2 regions of the Pseudomonas sp. A genome follow, and region 2 is predicted to be linked to the other one. Evidence: predicted binding sites of a transcription regulator. Region 2 holds the regulator's gene; the other holds the start of a gene.
The links. The regulator FliA, encoded in region 2, starts transcription of late flagellar genes. The targets are predictions, from matches to a motif close to CTAAAGTTTNNNNNNNNNNNGCCGNTAA.
Positions count from the first base shown of each region.

Region 1: the regulator FliA is predicted to act here: its motif matches at 7,080-7,107, upstream of motA (flagellar motor stator protein MotA).

Region 1 covers NZ_CM149873.1:1,381,899-1,390,107, forward strand. The annotation lists gene AC0MAZ_RS06210 (PqiC family protein) at 1-621, shown strand, start outside; gene AC0MAZ_RS06215 (histidine kinase) at 809-2,260, opposite strand; gene serB (phosphoserine phosphatase SerB) at 2,397-3,611, shown strand; gene asd (archaetidylserine decarboxylase) at 3,779-4,642, opposite strand; gene AC0MAZ_RS06230 (rhodanese-like domain-containing protein) at 4,652-5,461, opposite strand; gene AC0MAZ_RS06235 (HDOD domain-containing protein) at 5,506-7,041, opposite strand; gene motA (flagellar motor stator protein MotA) at 7,172-8,023, shown strand; gene motB (flagellar motor protein MotB) at 8,027-8,209, shown strand, end outside.
Region 2 covers NZ_CM149873.1:4,922,795-4,931,003, forward strand. The annotation lists gene AC0MAZ_RS21990 (protein phosphatase CheZ) at 1-576, opposite strand, end outside; gene AC0MAZ_RS21995 (chemotaxis response regulator CheY) at 596-970, opposite strand; gene fliA (RNA polymerase sigma factor FliA) at 1,075-1,815, opposite strand; gene fleN (flagellar synthesis regulator FleN) at 1,812-2,645, opposite strand; gene flhF (flagellar biosynthesis protein FlhF) at 2,760-4,073, opposite strand; gene flhA (flagellar biosynthesis protein FlhA) at 4,085-6,214, opposite strand; gene flhB (flagellar biosynthesis protein FlhB) at 7,169-8,209, opposite strand, start outside.

The sequences.
Region 1 (8,209 bases), 2.3 Mb from region 2:
CAGCTCGACAGTGGTGAACCCGGCCAGCCGACCCAGGCGGCGGGCATGGCGGTGGTGCTCGGCCCGGTATCGGTGGCCGACTACCTGCAACGCGAGACCTTTCTCCAGCGTCAGGCCGACGGCAGCCTGACAGCGGCCACCGATGGCCGCTGGGCCGGTAGCCTTTCGTCGGATATCGACCAGTTGCTGGTGCGCCAGCTGGCCTGGCGCCTGGACAGCCAGCGCGTGGTGCTGGCGCCGGCAAGCGCCGGCTTCACGCCGGACGTGCAGGTGCTGCTGTCGATCACCCGCCTGGATTCGGGCAAGAACCAGCCGGCGATCCTGGATGCCCAGTGGCGCGTGCTGGACCGCCGGGGCCAGGTGCGTGACAACCGCATCGTCCACCTCGAGCAGCCCCATGCGGGCACCGAGTCGGCGCAGGTCCAGGCCCAGGGGCAATTGCTGCAGAAGCTGGCCGAACAGCTGAGCAGCGCAGTCAAGCCACTGGCCAACCAGCCGGCCATCGCCGAGGAGACGCCCCGCAAGCAGGCGGCCCCGGTGCAGGTGAAGAAAGAGCCGGAGAAGCCGAAGATCCCGATGGCTTCGCCGATTCGTACCGATATGGAAGTGTTCCGCTTCTGATATCCGCAGACACAAAAAAGCCCGCAGCGATGCGGGCTTTTTTGTGCACGATGACCTGTAGGAGCGGCCTCGTGCCGCGAAAGGGCCGCAGAGCGGCCCCGACAATCTTCGCATCAACACTGAGATCCTGGGGCTGCTACGCAGCCCTTTCGCGGCACGAGGCCGCTCCTACAGGGATCGCGAGAACTCAGGCCCGCCGCTCGTGCATCCGTGCCAGCTGGCGTTCCAGCATCGACGGGTAAGGCTCCATCAGGCGTTCGACACAGCAGGCGCCCTCGGGGCTTGCGATCGGCCTAATACGCGCACGCTGGCGCACCAGGGCGTCATCGCTGATACGGCGTTCCACCAGCAGCAGGTTGCGGCTGTGCTGCGACAGGGCCAGGGCATCCTGGGCCTGCTCGGTCATCAGCAGGTCGACCTGATCCATGCCCTGCAGGTCGTCGGCCAGTACCAGGCCCAGTTGCAGTTGCAGGGTGATGCCGCTGTCGGCCACCTCGATCTGCAGGGCATGGCCCAGGGCGCGCAGCAGCTCGCCACAGCAGATGGCGTTGGTCAGGTAGTCCTCGCCGCAATCGCGGCTGTGGAACAACAGCAGGGTGCTGCCGTCATTCAGGGTGTGGACTTCCCCTTCGTACAGCGAAGCGGCCTGCTCCAGGCAGTCGCGGTAGCGTTCGAGCAATTCGGTCAGGCGGGTGCGTGGCAGGCGGCGCAGTTGCTCCTGGGAGCCCAGCTGCACGGCCAGCACGGCACTGAACTGCGGCTCGTCGGACTCGACGATGACAGGCTTGGCCGGGGCGCTTTGCTCATCCATCAGATCGGCGAAGGCGTCGTCGTCCTCGTCGTGATCGACAGTCTGTACCGCCGCTTTCGCCCGTGGAGCGACCTTGGCAGCTGGCGCGTCGTCGAAATCGTCTTCCTCGTCTTCTTCCTCAGGCTCCGGTGGCGGTGGCGGGGCGAGGCGGGCGTGCAACTGGCGCGCCAGGTCGCCAATCTCGTCCTGGCGGTCGGTGCCCGGCGTGTAGGGGTGCGGGTCGCGCAACCAGACGCGCAGCTGCAGCAGCGGGGTCGAGATGAAGCGGCCCAGGCGCAGGCTGAGGGTCAGGGCCAGGGCCAGCAGGATCGCGGCGAGGATGCCCATGCTCTGCAGGCTGATCAGCATCGGCTGCTGGAACTGGCTCATGTCCAGGCTGATGCGCAACTGGCCGGCCGTGACGTCCTGGAAGGTGATCTTGGTCTGGTAGACCCCTTCGGTTTCGCCCAGCAGGCTGTTGCGCGGGCGCTGGCCGGCCTCGGCGAGGATGCGGTTGTCCACGCTATAGATGGCCGCATGGGCCACCAGCGGGTTCTTCACCAGGTTGCCCAGCAGCACGTTGAGGCTGAGGATGTCGTTGGACACCAGCAGCTCGGTGGCCGAGGTGGCTGTCTGGGTGGTCAGGCTCTGGCCGACGGCATCGGCCTGCTCGTGCATGGCCTGCTTGAACTGCAGGCCCATCACGCAGGCGTAGATCACCAGGGCCAGGGCCACCAGGAAGATGTTATGGCTGGCAATGCGCAGGGCCAGTGGAATTCGGCGCTGGCTCAGGGCTCGGTAGATCATCAGGAAGAAGTTGTCGGGTTTTACGGGCGTGGGCCGGTTCACAGAGCTCGGCTCTTTATGGCGAGAAAGTTGCTGCGCAGTATAGCGATACGTGTTTTGTCGGCAAAGTATCGTTGGCGCCCGATGGTCATGGAAAATCGGTAGAATGCGCATTTTTCATCGAGTTGGAGCCCCGGTCTTGCGCGAAATCGTCCTGATCAACATCACTGGTGAAGACCGTCCAGGTCTCACTGCGGCCATCACCGGCGTCCTGCTCCAGGGCGGTGTGAACATTCTCGACATAGGCCTGGCGGTCATGCACGGCACATTGTCGTTCGGCATCCTGGTCGACATCCCCGACAACGAAGTGGCCACCGCGCTGCTGCAGAGCGTGCAGTCTAAGGCTCACGAACTGGACCTGCAGGCCCGCTACACCCCCATTTCCGAGGCCGACTACCAGCACTGGGCCGACAGCCAGGGCGAGGCGCGCCATATCGTTACCCTGCTCAGCCGCCGGGTGACCCCGCAGCAGTTGCAGCGGGTCAGCGCGATCATCAGCCAGTATGGCCTGACCATCGAGCGCATCGAGCGGCTGTCCGCCCGCGTGGCGCTGGACGCCCCGACCGACAAGGGCAAGTCCGCGCTGGAAATCTCCGTGCGCGGCGAGGCCAGCGATGCCCAGGCCCTGCGCGCCGATTTCTTTGCGTTGTCCGAAGAACTCAACGTCGACATCGCCTTCCAGCGCGATGACCTGTTCCGTCGCAACCGCCGCCTGGCGGTGTTCGACATGGACTCGACCCTGATCGAGGCCGAGGTGATTGACGAGTTGGCAAAGGCCGCTGGCGTCGGCGAGCAGGTGGCGGCGATCACCGAGCGCGCCATGCGTGGCGAGCTGGATTTTCGCGCCAGCTTCAAGGAGCGCATGGCGCTGCTCAAGGGCCTGGACGTGGGTGTGCTCGACCAGATCGGCGCCTCGCTGCGCCTGACCGAGGGTGCCGAGCACCTGTTCGCCGAGCTCAAGCGCCTGGGCTACAAGACCGCCATCCTCTCTGGCGGCTTTACCTACTTTGCCAAGCAGGTGCAGGCGCGCCTGGGCATCGACTACGTGTTCGCCAATGAACTGGAGGTGGTTGACGGCAAGGTGACCGGCGTTGCCGTCGAGCCGATCGTCGATGCCCAGCGCAAGGCCGAACTGCTGCAGCAGCTGGCCAGCGAGGAAGGCCTGCAGCTCGAGCAGACCATCGCTGTTGGCGATGGCGCCAACGACCTGCCGATGCTGTCCCTGGCCGGCCTGGGCGTGGCCTTCCGCGCCAAGCCGCTGGTGCGTCAGTCGGCCAAGCAGGCGATCTCGACCCTGGGGCTGGATGGCGTGCTGTACCTGCTGGGCGTGCGCGATCGCGAAGCGCGCGGTTGATCTTGAGCCGGGGCCGCGTTGCGGCCCTTTCGCGGCACAAGGCCGCTCCTACAGAGAGCCGCAATACCCTGTAGGAGCGGCCTTGTGCCGCGAAGGGCTGCAACGCAGCCCCAATAAAAAGGCCCTGCATGATTTGCATCATGCAGGGCCTTTTGCTTACCGGATGATCAGGCCTGGTTCGGCTGCGCCAGCAGCTCACCCATGCGCACTGCAGAACCCGCACCCAGACTCTCGGCCCACTTCACCTGCTCCGGCCCGAACAGCACGATGGCGGTGGAGCCCAGCTTGAAGCGGCCCAGTTCGGCACCTTTTTCCAGATGGATCGGCGCACGGCTGGCTTCGTCGTAGCGGAAGGTCTTCAGCTCGCGCTTCGGCGGCGTGACCAGGCCGGCCCAGACGGTTTCGATCGAGGCGACGATCATCGCGCCGACCAGCACCACGGCCATCGGCCCGCGCTCGGTATCGAACAGGCAGACCACGCGCTCGTTGCGGGCGAACAGCTCTGGCACGTTTTCCGCGGTGGTCTGGTTGACCGAGAACAGCCGGCCCGGCACATAGACCATCTCGCGCAGGGTGCCGGCCAGCGGCATGTGCACGCGGTGGTAGTCCTTGGGCGACAGGTAGATGGTGGCGAATTCGCCGCCCATGAACGGTGCGGCCAGGGCCGGATCGCCGCCCAGCAGCTCCAGGGCGCTGTAGCCGTGGCCCTTGGCCTGGAAGATGCGGCCGTGCTCGATCGGGCCGAGCTGGCTGACGGCACCATCGGCTGGGCAGAGGATCGCGCCGGGGGTTTCGTCCAGCGGGCGGGCACCGGGCTTGAGGGCGCGGGTGAAGAAGGCGTTGAAGTGCTCGTAGGCGCTGAGGTCTTCGACCAGTGCCTCGGACATGTTCACCTGGTAGCGCTTGGCGAACCAGGCGGTGAAGGCGTTCTTGAACCAGCGCGCGCGGCACTCGGCGACGCAGCCGGCCAGCCGCGACAGCAGGTGGTGCGGCAGCAGGTACTGGCTGATGATGAACAGACGGGATTTCATGCAGGTTCCTTAGACTTCTACAGGCGTGTCCGGGTGGTTGCCCCATTCGCTCCACGAGCCGGCGTAGGCCTTGACGCGTGGATAGCCGAGGGACTTGGCCACCAGGTAGGTGAATCCGGAGCGGCGGTGGGTCTGGCAGTGAGTGATCACTTCCTTGTCCGGAGTGATGCCCCGTTCCTTCAGGGTTTTGGCAATGTCCTTGCGGATGCGCAGGTGATCGTTGAGATCCATGCCCTCGGTCCACTCGAGGTTGATCGCGCCGGGAATGTGCCCGCCCTTGGCGGCCAGTACCTTCTCGCCGCTGAATTCCTGTGGGCCACGGGCATCCCAGATGACCAGGTCATCAGCGCCCAGGCGACTTTGCAGGTATTCACGGGTGGCGGTCGGTTCGCCGTGCAATTGCAGGCGCACAGATGTACCGGCCGCTGCCGGCACCTCGGTGGTGAGCTTGTCGGCGGGCCAGGCCTGAATGCCACCGTTGAGATAGTGGTAGTGCTCATGGCCGATCACGTCGAGCAGCCAGATGAAGCGGCCGGCCCAGCCGCCACCTTCATCGTCGTAGACCACATAGACGGCGTCGTTGCGATGACCGAGCTCGCTGAACAGCCTTTCCAGGTCCGCCAGTGCCGGCACCAGCCCGGGGGCCGGGGGTTGGCCGAGCTGGGTGCGCTTGCCCTCGACGAAGCGGGCGCCGGGGATATGGCCGCTGACATAGCGGTTGGCGCTGCTCAGGTCGATCAGGATCAGCTCGGGCGAATCCAGGCGCGGCAGCAGATCCTCGGCTTCGATCACCAGGGGCAGGCCGGAAAAGTCAGTCATCCACGTTCTCCAGGGTGGAAAGAGGGGCGATTGTAGCGCAAGGGTCAGGCATTGCGGGTGGCAAACACGGCGAGGGCGCGTTCAACGCATTGCGCGGTCTTGCCGAACGCCTGCACGCTGACATCGGCCAGTGGCTTGCCGTCCTGGTCGGCCACCGCCAGCATCAGCACCTGGTCGCCCACCGCCAGCGAGCGCAGCAACAGGTGCTCGCCGCGAAAGAAGGCGCGTAGCGGTGCCGGCAGCAGGGCGCTGAACTGGCCATGGTTGTCGGGCGTCAGGCGCAGTTGGCCGGCTTTTGCCATCAACTTTTGCAACAATTTGTTCTGCGCGACGGGCAACGCCATGGCGGCGGCCTCTTGCGGCAGGCCGGCGGTCTGCTGCACGCGCAGATAGTCGGTGGCCTTGTCCAGGCTCAGCAGCATGATGCGCTGCATGCCACAGGCCAGCAGGGCGTCGCGGGCCTGGGTGGCCAGGTGCACGGCGTTGCTGAACGGGCTGGGCTGGGCCAGCAGTTCCTGGCACAGCGCACGCCAACGGCCGAGGTCCTCGGTGCTGGGCGGTGGCGGCGTGAGCATGTCCGGGTGCGGCCGGCGCTGGTGCCAGGGCCAGATCAGCGCCTCGGCCGGGTGGAAAAGCGCATGCCGGGCGTGATGGCGGGCACTGGCCGCAGCCTGTTGGTGGACCTGCTGCTGGACATCGTCCAGGGTGGTCTGCAGGTACAGCGCGGTGAGCAGCTGCCAGCGCAGCAGGTGCGGGTTGTCCCAGCCGACCTGGGCCGCCAGGGCCAGGCCGTTGGCCAGCAGCACGGTGTTGGGCGGCTGGTTGAACCAGCGGCGCAGGGCCGGTTCGTCGTCCAGGCGCTGCTGCTGGACCAGCGGGTCCTGCTCGCGGGCGATGTTCAGCACCTGGGCGAGCTGCTCGCGTTCTTCGAGCAGCAGGCGGTAGCCCTGGATGACCCATTCGGGCAGGCGCCAGTGTTCGGCCAGGCTTCGGCACAGCTGCATCAGGCGCACCCCGAACAGCTCCCGCTCGACCACGGCAGCGTCCTCGCCCTTGTGAATCACCCGCAGTTCCCAGGTGTCGAGCAGCTTGGGGTAGGCCAGGGCCAGGGGCCACAGCGGCGAGAGGAACAGCAGGCTGCCCCAGTGGATCTCCTGCCACAGCCGTGCCAGGCGGCTGGCGAACAGGCCATTGGCCTGCTGGGTGGCATGCTGGCTGATCAGCAGGAACTGGCGCAGTACCGGTGGAATGTCGTCGCCGGGCACCGCTGGCAAGCGTGCCAGCAGTTGGCTGATACGGGCCAGGCCCAGGCGGTTGAGGGCAATTTCCAGACTTTCAGCTGGCTCGGCCTGGCTGGCATTGGCCGAATGGTTGGCCTCGCGCATCACGCACAGCACCAGCGCGGGGCTGTCCTGCATCAGTTCGGCTATGTCGCGCAGGGAGCGGCGACTGTCGTTGATGGCCTGCAGAACGCGGTCATGGCTCTCTTTCGGGACCGGCACGCGGACCCCGTCGAGCAGCTTTATCCAGCCCTCCAGGCTCGTCGGGACCTGAGTTGGCACCTTGGTTTCAATTGGCATATTGACATCAGTCCGAACTGGCTTTTCGCAATGAGTGGCTATAGTCTGGCGCAGTTCTGCCGATAAGTAGAAGAAGAGTTTTCAAGCTTCCGTTCCCTACCCTGACCACGACAGCAAGTGCTTCCAACTTATGGCTAAAATTATCGGCATCATCGTCGTATTCGCGAGCGTGCTCGGCGGCTACGTGCTTTCCCACGGCAAGATCGCGGCACTGATCCAGCCGTTCGAAGTGCTGATCATCGGCGGCGCGGCCTTTGGTGCGTTCCTCCAGGCCAACCCTGGTTACATGACCATGCATGTAATCAAGAAGTCGCTGAAGATGTTCGGCACCCGCTTCACCCACACCTTCTACCTCGAGGTGCTGGGCCTGGTGTACGAGATCCTCAACAAGAGCCGTCGTGAAGGCATGATGGCGATCGAGGGTGACATCGAGGACGCCGCAGCCAGCCCGATCTTTGCCAAGTACCCGGCAGTGCTGGGTGATGAGCGCATGACGGCGTTCATCTGCGATTACCTGCGGATCATGTCCACCGGCAACATGGCGCCCCATGAGCTCGAAGGCCTGTTCGACATGGAGCTGCTGAGCCTGAAGGAAGAGCTGGAGCACCCGTCCCACGCAGTCAACGGGATTGCCGACGGCATGCCTGGTTTCGGTATCGTCGCGGCGGTACTGGGTATCGTGGTGACCATGGCCTCGCTGGGTGACGGCGACCAGAAGTCCATCGGCCTGCACGTGGGCGCGGCGCTGGTCGGTACCTTCTTCGGTATTCTCGCCGCCTACGGCTTCTTCGGCCCGCTGGCCAACGCCCTGCGCCACGATGCGAAAGAGGAACTGAACGTCTACGAGGCGATCAAGGCCTCGCTGGTGGCCTCGGCCTCCGGCATGCCGCCGTCGCTGGCGGTCGAGTTCGGTCGCAAGGTGCTGTACCCGGCGCACCGCCCGAGCTTTGCCGAGCTGGAACAAGCAGTACGCGGTCGCTAAGCCATGGAGAACAATCAGCCCATCATCGTCAAGCGCGTCAAGCGCTTTGGCGACGGCCATCACGGCGGCGCCTGGAAAATCGCCTTCGCCGACTTCGCCACGGCGATGATGGCGTTCTTCCTGGTGCTCTGGCTGCTGTCGACGGCCACGCCCGAGCAGAAGATCGCCATCGCCGGTTACTTCAAG
Region 2 (8,209 bases):
TTCGGTGACCAGCGCGGTCACCCGTTTGATCACCTGGCCGGTGAGATCCTGATAATCCTGGGCCAGGACGATATCGTTGAGATGGCCGGCGACCTTCTGGTTACCTTCGGCGCTGTGCGCCAGGAAACTGTCCACACGCTTGACCAGCTCACGGAATTCCGGCGCTGCCACCTCGCGGCGCATGAAGCGCTGCCAGTCGGCGGACAGGCTCTGGGCCTCGGCGGCGAGGTCGTTGAGCACCGGGGTGCACGCCTCCGCCAGGTCCATGGTGCGGTTGGCCGCACCTTCGGTGAGGCGAACCACGTAGGAGAGGCGTTCGGCGGCGTCGGTAATCTGCGACACTTCCTCGGCCTGCGGCATGGACGGGTCGATCTGGAAGTTGACGATTGCACTGTGCAGTTCACGGGTGAGCTTGCCGACCTCCTGGTACAGCCCGCGGTCGCGGGTCTGGTTCAGTTGGTGGATCAGCTGCACCGCATCACCGAACCGGCCGCGCTCGAGGCTCTCGACCAGCTCCTGGGCATGCTTCTTCAGGGTTGATTCAAACTCACCCAAAGAGTTGTTGGTTGACTCCATTGCGCCCCCCAGACGTGACTCAGCCGTTGACGCGTTCGAAGATCTTCTCGATCTTTTCTTTCAGCGCCAGGGCGGTGAAAGGCTTGACCACATAGCCGTTTACGCCGGCCTGGGCAGCTTCGATGATCTGCTCGCGCTTGGCTTCGGCGGTGACCATCAACACCGGCAGGTGCTTGAGGCGCTCGTCGGCACGGACCGCGCGCAGCAGGTCGATACCGGTCATGCCCGGCATGTTCCAGTCGGTTACCAGGAAGTCAAAGTGCTCACTGGTGAGCATCGGCAGTGCCGTGTTGCCGTCATCGGCTTCCTTGACGTTGGTGAAACCCAGATCACGCAACAGGTTCTTGATGATCCGCCGCATCGTCGAGAAGTCGTCAACGATGAGGATTTTCATGTCTTTGTTCAATTAGACCTCCAAGCAGTCTTAAACGCGCTCGGCGCCGAGCGCGCACTCAATCAATTCGGCACCACAAAAAAACGACTGCATCGAACCTTGGCTCAACGCGCCCGCCATTCACCCAGGCGACTGCGCAGACGTGCCGCGCACTGGCTGTGCAACTGGCTGACACGCGATTCGCTGACCCCCAGCACCTCACCAATTTCCTTGAGGTTCAGCTCTTCGTCGTAGTACAGCGCCAGCACCAGGCGCTCGCGTTCCGGCAGGTTGGCGATCGCCTCGGCCAATGCGGCCTGGAAGCGCTCGTCCTCCAGGTCCCGCGCCGGCTCCAGCTGGTTGCTGGCGCCATCCTCGTGCAGCCCCTCGTGTTCGCCGTCCTGCAGCAGGTCGTCGAAACTGAACAGGCGACTGCCCAGGGTGTCGTTCAAAATCCCGTAGTAATCATCGAGACTCAATTGGAGTTCGGCAGCAACCTCGTGATCTTTAGCGTCGCGCCCCGTCTTTGCTTCAACGCAGCGAATCGCGTCGCTGACCATGCGCGTGTTGCGGTGCACCGAGCGTGGCGCCCAGTCACCCTTGCGCACCTCGTCGAGCATGGCGCCGCGGATGCGGATACCGGCATAGGTCTCGAAACTGGCGCCCTTGCTGGCATCGTATTTGTTGGCCACTTCCAGCAGGCCGATCATCCCGGCCTGGATCAGGTCCTCGACCTGGACGTTGGCTGGCAGGCGCGCCAGCAGGTGGTAGGCGATACGCTTGACCAGTGGCGCGTAGCGTTCGATCAGCTCGTACTGAGCGTCCTTGGCGGCCTTGCTGTACATCTTGAAACCACTCGCGTTCATAACACTGGCCCTGCACTGGTGGGCTGCACCAGGCGCTCGACGAAGAATTCCAGGTGCCCGCGCGGGTTGGCAGGCAACGGCCAGCTGTCGACCTTCTGCGCGATGGCCTTGAACGCCAGCGCGCACTTGGAGCGCGGGAAGGCCTCGTAGACCGCCCGCTGCTTCTGCACGGCCTTGCGCACACACTCGTCGTACGGCACGGCGCCGACGTATTGTAGGGCGACGTCGAGGAAGCGGTCGGTGACCTTGGTCAACTTGGCGAACAGGTTGCGCCCTTCCTGCGGGCTCTGGGCCATGTTGGCCAGCACGCGGAACCGATTCATCCCGTAGTCGCGGTTGAGCAGCTTGATCAGGGCGTAGGCGTCGGTGATCGAGGTGGGCTCGTCACACACCACCAGCAACACTTCCTGGGCCGCGCGGACAAAGCTGACCACCGAGTCACCAATACCCGCAGCGGTGTCGATCACCAGCACGTCGAGGTTGTCGCCGATCTCGCTGAAGGCCTGGATCAGGCCAGCGTGCTGGGCGGGCGCCAGGTGCACCATGCTCTGGGTGCCGGACGCCGCCGGGACGATGCGCACGCCGCCGGGGCCCTGCAGCAGCACATCGCGCAGCTCGCAGCGGCCTTCGATGACGTCGGCCAGGGTGCGCTTGGGCGTGAGCCCCAGCAGAACGTCGACATTGGCCAGGCCCAGGTCGGCGTCCAGCAACATGACCCGGCGGCCGAGTTCGGCCAGCGCCAGGGACAGGTTCACTGAAACGTTAGTCTTGCCGACGCCACCTTTGCCACCGGTCACGGCGATCACCTGTACGGGATGCATGCTACCCATGTCTGTTCTTTACCTTGTCTCGCTTGGACCCAGGCCACATGAGGGGCTGAACGTTCAAGGCCACGGTCCGGCCGGGCAACCCCATGATGTAGGTACTTTGCACAGTATTCACCCTCAACCCGCACGCTTGCCAGGGTTGTGGTAGAGATCAGCGAACATGTCGGCCATGGCCTCGTCGCTGGGCTCGTCCTGCAACTGCACGCTGACCGCGCGACTCACCAGCTGGTGCTTGCGCGGCAGTTGCAGGTCGTCAGGAATGCGCGGCCCATCGGTCAGATAGGCCACCGGCAGTTCATGACTGATGGCAAGGCTCAGCACTTCGCCGAGGCATGCCGTTTCATCGAGCTTGGTCAGGATGCAACCGGCCAGGCCGCAGCGCTTGTAGCTGTGGTAGGCGGCGGTGAGCACCTGCTTCTGGCTGGTGGTTGCCAGCACCAGGTAATTCTTGGCGGCGATGCCGCGCCCGGCCAGGGTCTCGAGCTGCATGCGCAGCGCCGGGTCGCTGGCCTGCAGGCCGGCGGTGTCGATCAGCACCACGCGCTTGCGCAGCAGTGGTTCCAGCGCCTGGGCCAGCGACTCGCCCGGGTCGACATAGGTGACCGGCACGTTGAGGATGCGCCCCAGGGTCTTGAGCTGCTCCTGGGCGCCGATGCGGAAGCTGTCCATGCTGACCAGCGCCAGGTTGTTCGCGCCGTACTTGAGCACGTAGCGGGCGGCCAGCTTGGCCAGGGTGGTGGTCTTGCCCATGCCGGCCGGGCCGACCATGGCGATGACCCCGCCCTCCTCGATCGGTTCGATCTCGGGCACTTCGATCATCCGCGCCAGGTGTGCCAGGACCATGCGCCAGGCATGACGTGGGTCTTCGATTTCGGCAGTGAGGTCGAGCAACTCGCGGGCCAGGCCACCGGACAGGCCGAGGCGCTGCAGACGGCGCCAGAGGTTGGCCTGCTGTGGCTTGCTGCCCTGCAGCTGGCTCCAGGCGAGCGAACCGAGCTGGACTTCCAGCAGCTCGCGCAGGCCGGTCAGCTCGGAGCGCATGGCATCGAACAGACGCGGATCGACGGGGGCCGCAGCAGGCGCAACGGCTACCGCCGGCTCATCGACATGCGGTTCGATCAACGGCTCGGACGCAGTCAGCGACTGGCCGGCAAACAATTGCCGGTTGCCGCCTTCGACGGCATCACCGCGCCCGGTCAATTCGGCCTGGGCGGTGACGATGCGCGACTGCGTCTTGCGCAACTCGTCCTCGAGCTCCGCATTGGGCACGCGTGGGGCCAGGGCGGACAGCTTGTAGTCCAGCGCGGCCGTCAGTTCGACACCGCCAGCGATGCGGCGGTTGCCGATGATGGCGGCGTCGGAGCCGAGCTCATCCCGGACCAGCTTCATGGCCTGACGCATATCGGCGGCGAAAAAACGCTTAACTTGCATAACCCACTACCTCAGCCGTTGGGGCCCACGGTGGCAACAATGGTGACTTGCTTGTTGTCAGGTATTTCCTGATACGCCAAAACATGCAAATTCGGTACAGCCAGGCGACCGAAGCGCGACAGCATGGCGCGGATCGGGCCGGCGACCAGGAGGATGGCCGGCTGACCCTGCATTTCCTGACGCTGGGCCGCCTCGATCAGCGAACGCTGAAGCTTCTCGGCCATGCTCGGCTCAAGAAGAACACCATCTTCCTGACCCTGCCCGGCCCTTTGCAAACTATTGAGCAAGATCTGTTCCAACCTTGGTTCCAAGGTAATCACAGGCAGCTCGGACTCAACGCCGACAATGCTTTGCACGATGGCGCGGGACAAACCGACGCGCACCAGCGCCACCAGCGCGGCGGTATCTTGACTCTTCGCCGCGTTGTTGGCGATGGCTTCGGCAATGCTGCGGATGTCACGCACTGGTACCTGCTCGGCGAGCAGCGCCTGCAGGACCTTGAGCAGACCCGACAAGGAAATGACACCCGGCACCACCTCCTCGGCCAGCTTCGGCGAGACCTTGGCCAGCACCTGCAGCAATTGCACCACCTCCTCGTGCCCGATCAGCTCATGGCAGTGCTTCTGCAGGATCTGGTTGAGGTGGGTGGCGACCACGGTGCTGGCGTCCACCACCGTATAGCCCAGCGATTGCGCCTGGGCGCGCTGGCCGACATCGATCCACACGGCTTCCAGGCCGAAGGCCGGATCCCGCGAGGCGATACCATTGACCGAGCCGAACACCTGGCCCGGGTTGATCGCCAGCTCCCGATCCGGGTAGATCTCGGCCTCGGCCAGGATCACCCCCATCAGCGTCAGGCGGTAGGCGCTGGGCTGCAGGTCGAGGTTGTCGCGAATGTGCACGGTCGGCATGAGGAAGCCCAGGTCCTGGGAGAGCTTCTTGCGCACGCCCTTGATCCGCGCCAGCAACTGGCCACCCTGGTTGCGGTCCACCAGCGGAATCAGGCGATAGCCGACCTCCAGGCCGATCATGTCGATGGGCGAGACGTCGTCCCAGCCCAGCTCCTTGGTGTCCATGGCGCGCTGCGGTGAAGGCAGCAGGTCCTGCTGACGCTGGACCTCCTGCTCAGCCACGAGCTTGGCCTTCTGCTGTTTCTTCCATACCAGGTAGGCGCCACCGCAAGCCAACCCGCCCAGGCCGAGGAAGGCGATGTGCGGCATGCCGGGCACCAGGCCCATGACGATCATCAACGCACCGGAGACCGCCAGGGCCTTGGGCGAATCGAACATCTGCCGGTTGATCAGCTTGCCCATGTCCTCGGACCCCGAGGCCCGGGTAACCATAATCGCAGCGGCGGTGGACAGCAGCAGCGATGGCAATTGCGCCACCAATCCGTCACCGATGGTCAGCAGGGCGTAGACCTTGCCGGCGTCGCCGAAGGTCATGCCGTGCTGCAGCATGCCGATCAGCATGCCACCGATGAGGTTGATGAACAGGATCAGCAGGCCGGCGATGGCGTCACCGCGGACGAACTTGCTGGCACCGTCCATGGAGCCGTAGAACTCGGCCTCCTGGGCGACCTCGGCGCGGCGCGACTTGGCCTGGGCCTGGTCGATCAGGCCGGCGTTGAGGTCGGCGTCGATGGCCATCTGCTTGCCGGGCATGGCGTCGAGGGTGAAGCGCGCGCTCACCTCGGAGATACGCCCGGCGCCCTTGGTCACCACGACGAAGTTGATGATCATGAGGATGGCGAACACCACCGCACCGACGACGTAGTTGCCGCCGATCACCACTTCACCGAAGGCCTGGATCACCTTGCCCGCGGCGCCATGGCCCTCCTGGCCATGAAGCATGACCACGCGGGTGGAGGCCACGTTCAGCGCCAGGCGCAGCAGCGTTGCCACCAGCAGGATGGTGGGAAACGCGGCGAAGTCCAGGGGACGCAGGGCGTAGACGCAGACCAGCAGGACCACGATCGACAGGGCGATGTTGAAGGTGAAGAACACGTCAAGCAGGAACGGCGGGATCGGCAACATCATCATTGCCAGCATCACCAGCAGGAGCAGCGGCACGCCGAGGTTGCCCCGGCCGAGACCGGCCAGGTTGTTGCGGGCGTTGCTGATTAACTGAGTGCGATCCACCGCTATTCCTCTTCAAGCAAAACTTTGACGCCTGTGTGGCGGCTGGCGCTGCCTTTGCAAGAAGCTTTCCAACTTTTCTGGGGGTGGGGGTTTTCGGGGGTTCGGGGATTACTGTTTTGATTTTTTTATGCGCATTCATTGGCGATGGTGACGCATAGGCACCTTTTCGCCTTTACGGCGACCTACTTTTGCTCTTGGGCAAAAGTAGGCAAAAACCGCTGACTTCCATTCATCCGGCCCCTACGCTTCGCTCCGGGGTTCCCTCGCTCCGTTCTTGCTCCCGTGGGTACCGCGCTGTACGGCCCATCCTGGGCCGCAGCGCTCGACGGCCATCCATGGCCGTCGCCCCACTACGCAAGAACTCCGCTCGGCCTCCTGAAGTCGCAATTGGTGGCGCCTGAACTATCGCGCGTTTAGAAGCAAGAGCAAGAGCAAGAGCAAGAAATTCGAAGTTAGTTGTTTGACAGTTAATTATGTATTGGCTGTTCCGGCCCTTTCGCGGGGCAAGCCCGCTCCTACAGGGATCTATATAACGGCGACTATTGCGTGGGAGCGGGCTTGCCCCGCGATGTAATCGAGAGCTTAATTAAGCTTCAACTAGCGATAGCTGCGCCAGTCCAGGCGCCGCTCGTAACTTCGCGACTTCAGGAGGCCGAACGCAGGACTTGCGGAGGGAGGTGACGGGCATGGATGCCCGTCAAGCGCTGGGGCCCAGGATGGGCCCTGCAGCGCGGCCCTCCCGGGAGCAAGGCCGGAGTGAGGGGACCCCGGAGCGAAGCGCAGGGGCCGGATGAATGGAGCGAGGATTTTTTGGTGACTTTTTGATCCTTCAAAAAGTTACCCGCCGTAAGGGCGGAAAGGTGAATAAGCGTCGACATCACAAATGAATGCACATACAACTTTCAACACAACCACAACCACAACCAAACTCAACTCAACTCAACTCAACTCAACTCAACTATCCCGCCGCAAATCATCAGGAATCGGCAAATCCTCTTTCAAAGGCTCCGGCGCCTTCCCCTTGCCCGCCCGATACTGCCGAATCTGGAACACATAGGCCAACACCTGCGCCACCGCCAGGTACAACCCCGCCGGAATCTCCTGCTCCATCTCGGTAGAGTAATAGATAGCCCGCGCCAGGGCCGGCGACTCAAGTATCTGCACGTTATGCTCGACCCCGATCTCCCGCATCTTCAAGGCGACAAAATCGGTACCCTTGGCCACCAGCAGCGGCGCCGAGCCGCCCTTCTCGGGGTCGTACTGCAAGGCCACGGCATAGTGGGTCGGGTTGGTAATTATCACATCAGCATCCGGCACCGCCGCCATCATCCGGCGCTGCGACGCCTCGCGCTGCAGCTGGCGAATACGCTGCTTGACCTCAGGCTTGCCCTCGCTGTCCTTGTACTCGTCCTTCACTTCCTGCTTGGTCATCTTCATTTTCTTGTGGGTCTGCCACAGCTGGAACGGCACATCGGCCGCAGCGATGAGCAACAACCCAGCCGCCATCCACAACGCGCTCCAACCCACCACCTGAACCGAATGGATGATCGCCTGCTCGAGCGGTTCGTTGGCAATCGCCTGCAGTGCCTGGCGATCCCCGGCCAACACCACCAGTGCCACGATCAGGATCACGAAGAATTTGGCCAGTGCCTTGAGCAGCTCGGTCAGCGCATTCATCGAAAACATGCGCTTGATCCCCGACAAAGGGTTCATGCGACTGAACTTGGGCTGCAGCAGGCTTCCGGAAAACAGGAAGCCGCCCAACGTGATCGGGCCGACGAACGCGATCACGAACAGCAGGATCAGCACCGGCTGCACCGCCCAGATGGCCATCTTGCCCGAGGCCAGCAGGAACGCCGCCATGCTCCCCTCGTCCACCACCACCTCGCGGGTAAGGCTGAAGTTCATGCGCATCAGCGCCATCAATTCTTCAGCCAGGTGCCCACCAAAGGCCAGCAGTCCCCCGGCGCCAGCCAGGGTCACCGCCACCGTGTT